One region of the Brevundimonas sp. 374 genome, then DNA from elsewhere that is predicted to be linked to it. Evidence: predicted binding sites of a transcription regulator. Region 1 holds the regulator's gene; each other region holds the start of a gene.
What was found. The regulator LexA, encoded in region 1, represses DNA repair genes until DNA is damaged. The targets are predictions, from matches to a motif close to ATGTTCNCNANNTGTTCT.

Region 1 (5,131 bases):
GAGGTCACCGCCTGGACCGCCGACGGGGAGATCATGGGTCTGCAGCACCGTACGCGCCCGATCCACGGCGTTCAGTTCCACCCGGAATCCATCGCCACCGAGCACGGTCACGACATGCTGGCCAACTTCCTTGATATCGCCGGCGTAAAGCGCCTCGCGGCCGCCTGACCATGGGCGACGGGTTCAAGCCGATCCTCGCCCGACTGGTCGAGGGCCATTCCCTGACGTCCCAGCAGGCGCACGACTTCTTCGCCGCCTGCCTGCGCGGCGAGCCGACCCCGTCGCAAGTCGCCGCCGCCGTCACCGCCATGCGGATGCGCGGCGAGACCGTGGACGAGATCGCCGCCTTCGCGAGCGCCATGCGTGAAGCCGCCCTGACGCTGGATCATCCCTATGAGGTGATCGACACCTGCGGCACCGGGGGCGACGGTCAGCACACCTACAATATCTCGACCGCCGCAGCCCTGGTTCTGGCCGGAGCCGGTCTTAAGGTCGCCAAGCACGGCAATCGGGCGATGTCTTCGAAATCAGGCTCTTCCGACGTACTGTCGATCCTGGGCGTGAACCTGATGGCGTCGCAGGCGCAGCAGAAGAAGGCGCTGGACGAGGCCGGTATCTGCTTCCTGTTCGCGCCGGCCTATCACGGGGCGATGCGTCATGTCGGGCCGGTGCGAGCCGAGATTGGTTTTCGCACTGTCTTCAACCTGTTGGGCCCGCTTTCAAACCCGGCGTCTGCAAGGCGACAGGTCATGGGCGTCTATGATCCGCGCCTGCTGGAGCCGCTGGCCGAGGTGCTGGGCCGGCTTGGCGCCACCCGGGCCTGGACCGTTCACGGCCAAGGCCTGGACGAACTGGCGACTTCCGGCGCCACGGACGTCGCCGAATGGAAGGACGGCGCGGTTCGTCGCTTCCAGGTCACGCCTGAGGACGCCGGCCTGTCGCGCGCCTCTATCGCAGACATCCGTGGCGGCGACGCCGAAGAGAACGCCGTCGCCCTGCGCGCGCTTCTGGCCGGCGCGGCCGGACCCTACCGCGACATCGTGCTGCTGAACGCCGCCGCCGCCCTCGTCGTGTCCGATCGCGCGGTCGATCTGGCCGACGGCGCCGCGCTCGCCGCTGCCGCCATCGACGACGGTCGAGCCGCCGAGGCGCTGGATCGCCTGGCCCGCATCACCTCCACGCCGCTGGAAAGCGAAGAGCCCGCATGACCGACGTTCTGGATCGTATCGCCACCTACAAGCGCGAGGACGTCGCCGCCCGCAAGGCAGCGACTCCGCAGGACGCGATCGAAGCCCTGGCCCGCGCCGCATCGGCTCCGCGCGGCTTTCGCGCCGCCTTGGAACGTATAGGCGAGGAAACCGGTCGTCCCGCCCTGATCGCCGAGATCAAGAAGGCCAGCCCGTCCAAGGGCCTGATCCGGCCCGATTTCGATCCGCCGGCCCTGGCCCGCGCCTATGAGGCCGGCGGTGCGGCCTGTCTGTCGGTCCTGACCGATGGCCCCAGCTTCCAGGGCGACGACGCCTATCTGGGCCAGGCCCGCGAGGCCGTCGCCCTGCCCTGCCTGCGCAAGGATTTCTTGGTCGATCCCTGGCAGGTCGCCGAAAGCCGCGCCCTGGGCGCCGACTGCATCCTGATCATCTTGGCCATGGTCGATGACCGGTTGGCCGCCGAGCTGCTGTCGGAAGCCGAACGGTTCGGCATGGATGCGCTGATAGAGACCCACGACGAGGAGGAAATGGCGCGCGCTTGTGCGCTCGGCGGCGATCTGGTTGGGGTCAACAATCGCTCGCTGCGCACGTTCGAGGTCGATCTGGAAACCACGGAGCGGCTGTCGATGCTCAGCCCCGTTCGGGCTCTGCTGGTCGCCGAAAGCGGCATCTTCACGCCCGACGACGTGGCGCGCGTTTCGGCCGCGCATGCCCAGGCGATCCTGGTTGGCGAGAGCCTGATGCGGCAGGCCGATGTCGAGGCGGCGACCCGTCAGTTGCTGGCCGCCTGATCGACACGCGGCGGCAAGCCCCGCCGTTAAGTTGACATTAGCAAGGAACACTTACAGAACATCGACAGATGTTCACGGCCCGTTCCGATTCGTCGGCGGGCGCATAAGGGCTTGGCGATGCTCACGCGCAAACAGCACGAACTGCTGATGTTCATCCACGAACGCATTCAGGAGACCGGCGTCTCCCCTTCGTTCGACGAGATGAAGGAGGCGCTCGATCTGGCCTCCAAGTCCGGCATTCACCGGCTGATCACGGCGCTGGAGGAACGCGGCTTCATCCGCCGCCTCGCTCACCGCGCCCGCGCGTTGGAAGTCACGAAACTGCCCGAACAGGCGACCGCCGGCGCGCCGCGCGGTCGCGCCGGGTTCAAGCCCGACGTCATCGAGGGCGGCGGCGGTGTCAGACCTGCGGCCCCGATGGCGGCCAACGACACCCGCGAGTTGCCGCTGATGGGCAAGATCGCCGCCGGCACGCCGATCGACGCGATCGAGCATGAAACCGCCCGCTATCCGGTTCCGGAATCGATGTTGGGTTCTGGCGAGCACTACCTGCTGGAGATCGAAGGCGACTCCATGATCGAAGCCGGTATCCTGAATGGCGACATGGTGGTGATCAAATCGACCGACAACGCCGCCTCCGGCGAGATCGTGGTGGCTCTGGTGGAGGGGGAGCAGGCGACGCTGAAGCGCCTTCGCAAGAAGGGGGCGTCGATCGCGCTGGAACCCGCGAACCGCAACTACGAAACCAAGATCTACGGCTCCGATCAAGTCGCCGTTCAGGGCAAGCTGGTCGGCCTCATGCGCCGGTATCACTGACCTTCGGGTCGGACTGACGCGTCCAGGGACGGTCGCCGCGCACGTCGGCCGTCCACACCGCGCGCCACCGGTTCGGCCCACCCGAACTGACGCGCCACAACTCGACCGCCCCGCCTTGCGCAAAGTCCACGCCGTCCAGGACAAGGCGATCCTGACAGGCGCTTGGAATTGAGGTGACGACAGCGCGGACGCTGACGACGGGCGCTGCGCGGCATAACGTCTCCATCTGATCTGAGCTCGGCGACTTCCGCCCCCACCAGATCGCCACGGGACCCGCCTCATTGGTGTCCGGTCGACAGGAGAAGCGGTCGCAGACCCAGCCCGTCTCCGAGCGATCCGTCATGGTCAGCCCTCGTCGCCGCGACCAGAGATCCACCGCAAACTCGCGCACGCCAGGCCGGACCACGACGGCCGCCTGATCACGCTGAAAGGCGGCGTTTGTCCCGCCGTCGCCAATCCAGAGGTCCGGCGTCGGTTCACGCGGCCAGATCAGGACGGCGGCTGCAAAGGGCAGTCCCAACCAGCGCAGGCGGCCCTGCCACAGACAGACGAACAGCACGCCCAGAAAGGCGATGGGCAGGACATAATTTGGCGCGCTGGCGACCGTTCTGACCGCGCCGGGCAATCCCGCCGTCCAGGCGCCGATCGCCAGCATCAGATCCACGCCCCATCCCGCGACCGCCAGGAACGGTCCCCCCAGCCCCAGAGGCTCAAGCGCTGCGCCCAAAGCCAGCGCGGGCATCAGGATGAAGTCCGCCACGGGCGACGTGCCGAGATTGGCCAGCAGTCCGTACATGGCGGTGCGGTTGAAATGCTGCATGGCGAAAGGTCCCGTCGCCAATCCTGCGACGACGCTGGCCGCCACAGCCGCCGTCAGCCACCCGCCCAGCCGTTGGACTGCCAGGATCGGCAAGGGCGCGGATATTTCGCGCGGGCGCTTCGGCCAAGCCTCGACCAAGGCGACCAAGGCCGCCGTCGCCGCGAACGACATCTGGAAGCCCGGCGTGACGATGGCTTCAGGCTGGATCGCCAGAACGATGAAGGCCGCCACAGCCAGGCCATGCATCGTCACCGCCTGTCGATCCAGCAGGATGGCGAGAAAGGCGATGGAGGCGGTGATCGCCGCCCGCTCGGCCGGCGGCGGCGCGCCAGACACGATCAGATAGACGCCGACCGCCGTCAGCCCGGCCACCGCCGCGACCTTCTTGCCCGGAATCCGCAGCGCCAGCCACGGCAAGGCCGCCACGCCCAGACGTACAGCGAAGAAGACGAACCCGCCGACGATGGCCATGTGCAGCCCTGACACCGACAGGATGTGCGCCAGGCCGGAATCGCGCATCACATCCATGTCCTCCTGACTGATCCAGGTTTCGTGACTGGTCGTCATGGCGGCGGCGATCCCGCCGGTCCGTTCGCCGAGCCGCGCGACGATCCTCTCGGCCAGTGCGAAGCGTGCGCCGTTGACCGCCATTTCAAGTCGAAGTCGCCACGGCGGAAGGGCTAGCTCAGCCCCACGCGTTTCGCCCAAGGCAAACGCCACGCCTCCCATGCCTTGGAAGAAGGCGTTCCGGCCGAAGTCGTAGGCGCCGGGGCTGGCCGGCGCAGGCGGCGGATTCAGAATGGCGAACAGGCGGATCGCTTCGCCGGGCCGTGGAGGGTGGCCCCGCACCGTCGCTCGCAAGCGCACCGGCGTCTGTTCGGGCGTCAGTCCCCGGATCCAGACCGGCGCGATCACGACCCGCGCGCCTCGCTGCCCCGGGCTGTCGACATCGACGACCCAGGCTTCGATCACGGTCGGTTCGCTGAGCACGGGCGCGATCGGCGCGGCGACGGCTTCGGTGCGCACCTTGGCCGCCGCCAGCCCACCTGAAACGCAGGCCACCATCAACAGCAGCCAAGTCAGACGCCGCGACCAGCCGCGCCTACGCGCCACGACCCACAGCCCAAAGGTCAAGGCGGCCCCCAGCACCAAGGGCCACAAGACCGGCTCGGCTCGCAGGGCAAAATAGCCCCCCCCACCCGCGCCGAATGCGACCGGCGCCCATAGCCGCCATCTCAGGGTCTGGGCGGCGACCTCGGCGTGCAGCCAGGCGCGCAATCGCGCAGCAGGGGTGGGTTTTGCCGCATCGGGGCGTATAAGGGCGTCGCTTACGGACGCCTCCCCCATGACCTCACCTTCCTCGACTGTCGTCACCCGCTTCGCCCCCTCGCCGACAGGCTATCTGCATATCGGCGGGGCGAGAACCGCTTTGTTCAACTGGCTGTACGCCAAGAGACACGCTGGGCGTTTCCTGATCCGCGTTGAGGATACCGACC
Region 2 (5,131 bases), on a different contig from region 1:
AAGATCGGCAAGGCGAAACCCGCCAAACCTCGGGAACCGTCCAGGGCGAAGGCCGCCAGGATTGAAAAGCTGAAGACGGCGTTGGCCGATTTGGACGAACGCCGTCAGGCCGAGATGGCTAATTTCGAAGAACGACAGGCCGCGCTGAATCAGGCGCGTCAGGAGGCGGAGACGACCTATGAGGCGGAGCGCAAATCCCTGGCTGCGGCTCTGAAAAAGGCCAAAGCCTGATGTGCAACCTGTACCGCCAACGCTCCGGCCCCCAAGCCATATTGGATGCGGCGAACGCCATGCGATCGACCGTCGGAAACCTCGCGCCGGGCGACGTCTATCCCGACTATCCCGCGCCGATCGTGCGCTGGGAGGGCGCAGAGCGCATTCTGGCTTCGGCGCGCTGGGGCATGCCGTCATCCCAGAAGATGATCTTCGACAATGCGACGAGACGTGCCGACAAGCTAAGGGCCAAAGGCGGCGAGGTCGACTTTCAGAAAGTCCTCGAGTTCGAACCCGACAGCGGCACGACCAACGTCCGCAACACCAGCTCCGGCCATTGGCGCCCATATCTGTCGCCGGCATCTCGATGCCTGGTGCCTTTCACTGCCTTCAGCGAACCGGGCCGTGATGCGGCCGGAAAATACCAACCCGTCTGGTTCAAGCTTGCGGGAGACGAACCCAAGCCGCTCGCCTTCTTCGCCGGCATCCACCTCCAAGCCCACACGAGCGTCCGCAAGATCAAGACCGGCATGGAGACGATCGATGTCTTCGCCTTTCTGACGACCGAGCCTAACGCCGAGGTCGGCGCGGTTCACCCCAAGGCCATGCCGGTGATCCTGACGCAGTCCGACGAGATCGAGGCCTGGATGACGGCGCCGTGGGAGACGGCCAAGGCGCTGCAGCGCCCGCTGCCCGACGGCGCTTTGTCAGTTATCGACGCCTAGGCCACGTAAAGCCTCTGATAGTTGTTTAAAGACGATCCGGTCCCGTCCTGGCGGTCAACACAAGTTCTGCGGTCAACGGATCAGGCGAAAGGCCCCAACGTGCGAGCGCCGCATCGAACACACTCGGATCGGGCGCCACGGCGGCAAACAGGGTCATCGACGAGCGGAATTTGAGGTCATCGGGCGATCCGAACAGCTGATGCACCGAAACCGCCGGCGCTGTGGTCGCGCTCTGGGCAGCGCGGATGAGACGCGCCCCTAGAACGGGATGCAGCAGATAGGCTTGCGCCTCCGCGAGCGATCCGATCCCATACAAGGCAGCCGTCGAAGACCGTCCCAACGACCGCGCCTGGGGGAAGACGAACCACATCCAGTGGCTTGTCTTGCGACCCGCCGCGAGCTCGGCCATCGCCGTTTCGAACACGGGGTCTTGAGCTAGGACGAAACGGTCGAGTGCTGTGGTCATTCGGGCGCTTCGCCCAGACTGGCGAACCAGTCCGCATAGGTGGTGTTTCGCGCCATGTGCCGATTGAGATCCGGCGAGCCGTCGGTCCACCACACCGGGCCCCGCTCCCCCAATCCGACCTTGGCCTTGTCGACGCTGCGCCTCGCTGCGGCCAGTGCGTCCGTATCCTCAGACGCCAGCGCTGTCCTCGCGGCCCGGCGCGCCGACATCAGATCATGCACCAGCTTATCCCTCGCCTCCGCCGATAGAGCGGGATTGGAGCACCGCCACAGCCGGCCTCGCACCACGAAATAGCGGCCGTCGGGGGTCGTGGGATATCGGAGGGGCTGCGTCATCGTCGGGACAACGCACAGCGAACCGGGATGGCGCCGCCCACAGGGCGATCCACAACGCCGTTGCGATCCGCCTTGACTCTCATACGCTCAAATAAGAACAAACACGGAACATTTAGCTCGCATTCGGTTTCAGGAGAATATGTCCGCCGCCCCACCATCCTTCCGGGCGCTCCGCGCGGAGATCGCACGCATCGAGGCGGGTCGACGTCCGCCTGGCGGCGTGCTGCCGTTCGGCCTGGCCGCGCTTGATCGCCGGCTGCCCGCCGGCGGCCTGGCGCTCGGCGCGCTGCATGAGGTGGCCGGCGGCGGTCACGGGGCCATCGACGGGGCCGTCGCCGCCTTGTTTACGGCCGGTGTGGCAGCGCGCACCCAGGGGCCGGTGCTCTGGTGTGTGACCCGCCCGGACCTGTTCGCGCCGGCGCTGGAGCAGGCGGGGCTGTCCTCGAACCGAGTCATCTATGTGGAGGCCGGCGACGAGGCCGGATTGCTGGCCGCCTTCGAGGACGGCCTGCGTCACGGCGGCTTCGGCGCGGTCGTCGGCGAAGTGGCCCGCCTGTCCATGACGGCGTCCCGGCGGCTGCAGCTGGTCGCCCAGGACACGGGCTCGCTCGGCCTGGCGGTGCGACGATGGCGTCGTCAGGCCGAGGCGGCGGACTTCGGCCAGCCGACCGCCGCCGCCACCCGCTGGCGGGTCACCGCCCTGCCCTCCGCCCCCCTGCCCGTGCCCGGCGTCGGCCGCCCGCGCTGGTTTGTCGAACTGATCCGTTGCCGCGCCGGAGCCTGCGCGGATTTCGAACTGGAAGCCTGCGATGAGACGGGTCGTCTCGCTCTACCTCCCCACCTGGCCGACCGATCGGCTGCGACGCCGTCTTGGACCCGACGCGCCGTCGCCTGATACGCCGATGGTCCTGGTCGGGCGCCAGGGCCGCAAACGCGTCGTTCTGGCCGCCGACCTCGCCGCCCGCGCCCATCGGCTGCATCCCGGCATGGCCGCGACCCAGGCCCGGGCCCTGGTCGCCGATCTTGTCCTCCATCCCTTCGATCCGGCAGGCGACGCGGCCGCCCTGGACCAGCTCGCCCTTTGGGCGCTGCGCCGCTATGCGCCGATCGTGGCCGCCGACCCGCCGGACGGCCTGGTGCTCGACGTCACCGGGGCCGGTCACCGCTATGGCGGCGATGAGGGCCTGCTCGAGGATCTGATCGCCCAGACCGCCGCTGTCGGCCTGGGCGCCCACGCCGCCCTCGCCGACACCTGGGGCGCCGCCCATGCCCTGGCCCGCAACCTCGCCGAACCGACGATCGTCGTCGCGCGCGGGGGGCCTGCCATCCGTCGCCTGCCCTTGCGCGCCTTGCGCCTGCCCGCCGACATGGTCGATGGCCTGGGACGTCTGGGGATCGACACCATAGGCGAACTGGAGGCCAAGCCTCGCGCGCCTCTGGCCCTGCGCTTCGGGCCGGAACTGATCCGCCGACTGGATCAGGCCTACGGTCGCGCCCAGGAGCCGATCACCCCGATCGACGCTCCGGAACTGATCCAGGTCCGGCGGGTCTTCGCCGAGCCGATCGGCGCGCCCGAGACCCTGGCACGCTACACGCTGAAACTGGTCGAAGCCCTGAGCGAGGCGCTCGAGGCTCAGGGGCTTGGCGCGTCGCGGCTCGACCTGCGGTTTGAACGGATCGACAACCGGACCGAGGCCGTCCGCGTCGGCCTGGCGCGCCCCGTGCGCGATGTCGCGCGGCTCACACGCCTGCTGTGCGACAAGATCGAAACCGTCGATCCTGGTCTCGGCGTGGAGGCCATGGTTCTGGCCGCACCGGTCGTCCTACCGCTGGACTGGTCGCCGAGTTCCGGCGATCTGGGCGGCCCGGCGACGCCGGACATCGGCGATCTCGTCGATCTGCTCGCCAATCGTCTCGGCCCGCAGAACCTGTATCGACTGGCCCCCGCGCAGAGCGACGTGCCGGAACGCTCGATCCGCAAACTGCCGCCGACCGCGCCGCCGGTGCCGGAAACCTGGACGCGACGCTGGCCGCGCCCTTCCCGGTTGCTCGCCCAACCCGAAGCCATCGAGGCCGTCGCGCTTATGCCCGATCAGCCGCCGGTCGCCTTTAGCTGGCGCGGCGTTCGTCATCGCGTCAGGCGCGCTGACGGTCCTGAGCGGATCTTCGGCGAATGGTGGCGGCGTGACGGCGAACGCGATGCGGTGCGCGACTATTTTCAGCTGGAGGACGAAGCTGGCGCGCGCTTCTGGGTCTTTCGACGCGGCGATGGCGAACAGTCTCAGACCGGCGATCTCAGCTGGTGGCTCCACGGGCTCTTCGGCTGACACCTTTCGACCGGGGTCAATGTCAATCTCGAGTGGTCCGCGCTGTCTCGGAATTGCTGACCGTCGGCCTTGGCTGCCGCTTGTTGATCGGACAAATAGCATGTCTGCATGGCCCTCCCCAGCAATACCGGTTGTACCGGGCCACGTCTGACAGGCACGGGCAAGGCGAGGGATACGCGGTAGCCGGTAGATGCAACCTAATGCCCGTCAGGATCGCCATCGCGAAACCGCCACTTCATGATCAGGACGCAGGCCGCCATGACCAGGGCAAAACTGTTCGACACAGCCACCGGCCAGGCTCGGGTCATGACGCCATAGACCACCCAGAGGATGAAACAGGTGACGGTGAGCGAATAGGTCTTGAGGCTGACCGAAGACGCGTCGCGCTCTTTCCAGATTTTGAGGGCTTGGGGCGCAAAGCTCGTGATCGAGCAGACCGCCGCCGCTGTACCCACAATGTTGGCTGTCAGGTCGCTCATGGAGGGGCAACGGCGCCCCTTGGGTCACCGTTCCTGTGTGCGAAAACGCACCTCTACAGTGGCGAAGCCGCGCGGGGATAGGACGTTTCCAATCCCGATTTCTGCCCCCGTCGCGGCGCCGGCCTGTCCTCTCAACGACGACGCCTCAGCTCTCGCAAAAAAGAAGGACCGGGTTGCTGAACCGTTGACCCGTCTTGGGGTTGACCCTCGGCAGGGAGCGCTGACCGCCATGACCATCGTCAATCCATTGGGCGTCGCCCCGATGCCTTCGTTTACCAATGCGGCCGCCCTTGCCGGCATCGCGCTGTTCGATCCGGACGGGCACAATCCGGGCAATCTGCACGATCAGGCGTCCAGAGAGATGCTGGTTTCTCGCCTGGCGCGCCTTCTGCGCCTCCCGGTCATTGATGTCGTTGAAGATGCGGAAGACGTCGGACCCGACGTCTTGCTGGTGCCTCGCGACACCCTGATCGGTGAAGACATGACCTCGCGCACGGTCTTCACCGCGGGCAATCTGTTAGGCGGCCGCGTGCCCCACCGCTTCATCGCGACCAAAGCGATCACCCACGGCCTGATCGATCGGTCC
Region 3 (5,131 bases), on a different contig from region 1:
GCCCTGCGGACGCCGTGACGGGATGCGGCTGGCCACCTTCAACATCAACCGCGTCAATCGTCGCCTGCCCAATCTCCTCGCCTGGCTTGAACAGGCCCAGCCGGACGTGGTCTGCCTTCAGGAGCTGAAGGCGACCGACAGCCAATTTCCGAATGCCGAGATCAAGGCGGCCGGCTACGATGCGGCCTGGGTTGGCGAACAGCGCTGGAACGGCGTCGCAATCCTAAGCCGCATCGGCGAGCCGGTCGTGACCCGACGCCGGCTGCCCGGCAACGCCACTGATCCCCAGGCCCGTTATATAGAGGCGGCAGTCAATGGCGTGTTGATCGGCTGCCTCTATTTGCCCAACGGCAATCCCAGGCCCGGGCCCAAGTTCGACTACAAGCTTGCCTGGGCCGACCGGCTGATCGCCCATGCGGGGACCCTCTACGCCACTGCAGCGCCGGTCGTGCTCGCCGGCGACTACAATGTCGTCCCGACCAACGCCGACATCTACAACACCAGTTCGTGGAAGGCCGACGCCCTGCTTCAGCCCGAGAGCCGCGCGGCCTTCAAGCGCCTGCTGGACCAGGGCTGGACCGACGCCCTGCGCGAGCGTTTCCCGCACGATCCGCCGCCCTGGACCTTCTGGTCCTATTTCCGCGAGGCCTGGTGCCGCGACGCCGGTCTGCGGATCGACCATGTGCTGCTCAACGGTCTCGCGGCCGAACGGCTGACCGACGCCGGCGTTGATCGCGCGGTGCGCGGCGCCGAGGGCGCGAGCGACCACGCGCCGGTCTGGATCGAGCTTGCCTGACCCAGCCGATCCGGACCGCTGGACGTCAGTCGACCCAACAATCGTCAAGCCGTCAGGGTCCGGAAGGTGATGGAATAGCGAAAGGCTGTCATAGGTGTGATAGAATGCTCCCAGGCAGCGCGCGCCTCTCCTGACAGGCGATAGACCGAGCCGCTCGCCAGCGCCGCATTTCGACGTAGAAAGCCCGCCCCCTGGCGACGGCGCAGCCGCATCACGCAGGGCGCAAGTAAGGACACGCCCAGGATTTCCCCATAGACGGGGCGGTCGCGATGCCAGCCGATGCCGGCGCCCGGCGCATATTCATTGACCAGAACCTGCACAAAGGCCGCGCCTTTCAGATCGAGGCGGCCCGCCAAGCGCGCCATTAAGGTCGAGAGAAACGCCGGCCAACCCGCGCCATCACCCCCGCGGTCGAAGGCGGCGATCCGGCGATGACCCAGGTAGCCCAGATGTTCATAGGGTTTGAACGCCAGAGTCTGGAGCGCGGCGACAAGCGCGGCCTGTTCAGGCGCCGACAGGACGCCGGCCCAATAGTCAAAGCCCGCCACCACGGGCGTGCGCGCGGGTGCATCGTCGAACAGGTCGATTTGCGATAGTTCGGTCACGCCAGGACCAGTTGGTTCACCGCGGCGCCGGTCGTCTCCAGATTGGACAGGCTCACACCAACCAGGCGCACGCCCCGGCTTAGCGGGTAGAGGGACCGAACCAGCACCCGACTGACCTCGTGCAGGGTCTGGCGGGAGGCCACGGGCTCGGACTGGGACCGGCTTCGCGTCGACTGCTGGAAGTCCGCCCATTTGACCTTGACGGTGACCGTCCGTCCGCGACTGCCGGTCTGCTCGCACCAGGCCCAGACATCGTCGGCCATGGCCCCCACCCCGGCCTCTATCGCGTCCGGATCAGTCAGGTCGGAGGCGAAGGTAGTTTCCGACCCGCTCGATTTGCGCGTCCGGTCCGGATTGACCGCCCGGTCGTCCTGCCCGCGCGCGATGGCGTAATACCAGGGCCCGGACTTGCCAAAATGATGCTGGAGAAAGGCCAGGGACTGGCGGCGCAGATCCGCGCCGGTGCGGATTCCTAGCCCTTCCATCTTGGCGGCGGTCACCGGCCCCACGCCGTAGAACCGCCGGACCGGCAAGTCTTCCACGAAGGCCTCGCCGCGCCCGGGCGCCACGACGAACTGGCCGTTCGGCTTGTTCTGGTCCGACGCCAGCTTGGCCAGAAACTTGTTGTAGGAAACGCCCGCCGAGGCGGTCAGGCCGGTCTCTTCAAAGATCCGCCGCCGGATTTCCTGCGCCGTCGCCGAGGCGGTCCCCAGGCCTCGCCGATCGGCCGTCACATCGAGATAGGCCTCGTCTAGAGACAGAGGTTCGATCAGATTGGTGTAGTCCGAAAAGATCGCATGGATCTGCGCCGACGCCGCGCGATAGACCTCGAAGCGCGGCGGGACGAAGACGAGGTTTGGACACTTCCGCTGGGCGGTTGTCGAGGGCATGGCCGAACGCACCCCGAACCGCCGCGCCTCATAGCTGGCGGCGGCGACCACGCCGCGCGCCGCCGCATGACCGACCGCCACGGGCCGACCGCGCAGGGCGGGATCATCCCTCTGTTCCACGGAGGCGAAGAAGGCGTCCATGTCCACGTGGACGATCTTGCGGGTGGCGACGCCGGACATGCAGCCTGCATATCAAGACGAGAACAAAAAGAAAACATTTGTCCAAGGCGACGCTTGCCATTCTGTTCGCCGGAGTGCTGTCGGGGAGATCAAACAGCCGCCTGATCCCTATGTCCTACGTCGAGCTCCAAGCCACTTCGCACTTCTCCTTCCTGCGCGGCGCCAGCAGTTGCGAGCTGCTGTTCGAACAGGCGCGGCTGTGCGGGCTTGAGGCCCTCGCCATCGTAGATCGCAACTCGCTGGCCGGAATCGTCCGCGCCCACGAGGCGGCCAAGGCCTCCGGCGTACGGCTGATCGTGGGCTGCCGGCTTGATCTGATCGATGGGACGGGGGTGCTCGTCTATCCGACCGATCGGCCGGCCTACTCCCGACTCACGCGCCTGCTCTCCCTGGGCAAGCGCCGCGCCGGCAAGGCCAAATGCCACCTCGACTGGTCGGATCTGAAAGATTGGTCGGAGGGCCTTATCGCCATCCTGGTACCGGACGAGGCGGACGAGGCCTGCGCCGCCAATCTGCGACGGCTGAAGGCGACCTTTCCCGCGGGCGCCTATCTCGCCCTGACGCTGCGGCGACGCCCCCGCGATGCCTTGCGGCTGCACGACCTGTCGACCCTCGCCGTCCAGGCCGGCGTGCCGACCGTCGTGACCAATGACGTCCTCTTCCATCATCCCGACCAGAGACTGCTGCAGGACGTCGTCACCTGCGTCCGGCACGGCTGCACCATCGACGAACTGGGCCTCCGGCGCGAACGCCATGCGGATCGCTATCTGAAGCCGCCCCACGAGATGCACCGCCTGTTCAAGGGCTATCCCGAGGCCCTGGCCCGCTCGGTCGAGATCGCCGGCCGGTGCCGCTTCTCACTCGACGAACTGGCCTATCAATATCCCGACGAGGTCTCGACGCCGGGCATGACGCCGCAGCAGACCCTCGAACAGCTGACCTGGGCCGGAGCGGCGGATCGGTATCCGGAGGGTCTGCCGGACAGTGTGCGCAAGACCCTGCGTCACGAGCTCGATCTGATCGGCACGCTGGACTATGCGCCCTATTTCCTCACGGTCCACTCGATCGTGCGCTTCGCCCGCAGCCAGGACATCCTGTGCCAGGGCCGCGGCTCGGCCGCCAACTCCGCCGTCTGCTATGTGCTGGGCATCACCTCGATCGACCCGGGCCGCAATGATCTGTTGTTCGAGCGCTTCGTCAGCCAGGAGCGCCGTGAGCCCCCGGACATCGATGTCGATTTCGAGCACGAGCGGCGCGAGGTCGTCATGCAGTGGATCTTCGAGACCTACGGCCGCAACCACGCCGCCCTCTGCTCCGTCGTCACCCGCTATCGCTCGCGCGGCGCCCTGCGCGACGTCGGCAAGGCGCTGGGTCTGAGCGAAGACCTGATCAAGACGCTGTCGTCGCAAGTCTGGAGCTATTCCAGCGAGGGCGTCGAGGACAAACATGTCGCGGACCTGAACCTCAATCTGGAGGACCGGCGGCTCCGCCTGGCGCTGGAGCTGTCGCGCCAGCTGATCGGCGCCCCGCGCCATCTCAGCCAGCACCCCGGCGGCTTCGTCCTGACCCGGGATCGACTGGACGACCTGGTCCCGATCGAGCCGGCGGCGATGAAGGATCGCCAGGTCATCGAATGGGACAAGGACGACATCGACGTCCTCAAGTTCATGAAGGTCGATGTGCTGGCGCTCGGCATGCTCAGCTGCATGAAGCGCGGCTTCGACCTCTTGGCCGAGCACAAGGGGATTGCGCTCGACCTCGCCAGCATCCCGGCCGAGGATCCCCGGACCTATGCGATGATCCGGAAGGCCGACACGCTCGGGGTCTTCCAGATCGAGAGCCGGGCGCAGATGGCCATGCTCCCGCGGATCAAGCCGCGCACCTTCTACGATCTGGTCATCGAGGTCGCCATCGTCCGTCCCGGGCCGATCCAGGGCGACATGGTCCATCCCTATCTGCGCCGCAGAGAGGGCAAGGAGGACGTCGTCTATCCCAAGCCCGAGCTGGAAAAGGTGCTGGGCAAGACGCTGGGCGTGCCGCTGTTCCAGGAACAGGCCATGCGGGTCGCGATTGAATGCGCCGGCTTCACCGCTTCGGAAGCCGATCAGCTCCGCCGCGCCATGGCGACGTTCAAATTCACCGGCGGGGTCAGCCATTTCAAGGACAAGCTGATCAGCGGCATGGTCGAGCGCGGCTATGACGCCGCCTTCGCCGAGAAGACCTTCAGCCAGCTGGAAGGGTTCGGCTCCTACGGCTTTCCGGAAAGCCATGCGGCCTCCTTCGCCCTGATCGCCTACGCCTCCTCCTGGCTTAAATGCCATCACCCGGATGTCTTCTGCGCCGCGCTGCTAAACGCCCAGCCCATGGGCTTCTATGCGCCGGCGCAGATCGTCCGTGACGCCCAGCAGCACGGCGTCGAGATCCGGCCCGTCTGCGTCAACGCCAGTCGCTGGGACTGCACCTTGGAGACTGCGGGCGAGGATGGCCGGCTTTCTGTCCGCCTCGGCCTTCGCATGGTGCGCGGCCTGGTGAACAGCGACGCCGCCCGCCTCCTGGCGGCGCGGACGGACGGCGCCTTCCGCTCGGTCGATGACCTGTGGCGACGCGCCGGCGCCCAGGTCGCCAGCCTCGTCCGGCTGGCGGAGGCGGACGCCTTCAGG

Region 2: BLR19_RS13720 (ImuA family protein) is a predicted target of LexA. The motif match lies at 1,834-1,851, and genes of this name have one in related genera.
Region 3: dinB (DNA polymerase IV) is a predicted target of LexA. The motif match lies at 2,492-2,509, and genes of this name have one in related genera.

The regions. Positions count from the first base shown of each region.
Region 1 is NZ_FNKT01000001.1:587,566-592,696, forward strand. It holds gene BLR19_RS02895 (anthranilate synthase component II) at 1-168, shown strand, start outside; gene trpD (anthranilate phosphoribosyltransferase) at 171-1,208, shown strand; gene trpC (indole-3-glycerol phosphate synthase TrpC) at 1,205-1,999, shown strand; gene lexA (transcriptional repressor LexA) at 2,117-2,815, shown strand; gene BLR19_RS02915 (ComEC/Rec2 family competence protein) at 2,796-4,913, opposite strand; gene gltX (glutamate--tRNA ligase) at 4,981-5,131, shown strand, end outside.
Region 2 is NZ_FNKT01000007.1:42,131-47,261, forward strand. It holds gene BLR19_RS13700 (hypothetical protein) at 1-231, shown strand, start outside; gene BLR19_RS13705 (SOS response-associated peptidase) at 231-938, shown strand; gene BLR19_RS13710 (DUF1810 domain-containing protein) at 964-1,404, opposite strand; gene BLR19_RS13715 (hypothetical protein) at 1,401-1,739, opposite strand; gene BLR19_RS13720 (ImuA family protein) at 1,879-2,634, shown strand; gene BLR19_RS13725 (Y-family DNA polymerase) at 2,549-4,066, shown strand; gene BLR19_RS13730 (SemiSWEET family sugar transporter) at 4,264-4,545, opposite strand; gene BLR19_RS13735 (DUF3182 family protein) at 4,775-5,131, shown strand, end outside.
Region 3 is NZ_FNKT01000007.1:64,489-69,619, forward strand. It holds gene BLR19_RS13850 (arylesterase) at 1-18, shown strand, start outside; gene BLR19_RS13855 (exodeoxyribonuclease III) at 23-796, shown strand; gene BLR19_RS13860 (alpha-ketoglutarate-dependent dioxygenase AlkB) at 841-1,401, opposite strand; gene dinB (DNA polymerase IV) at 1,398-2,471, opposite strand; gene BLR19_RS13870 (error-prone DNA polymerase) at 2,582-5,131, shown strand, end outside.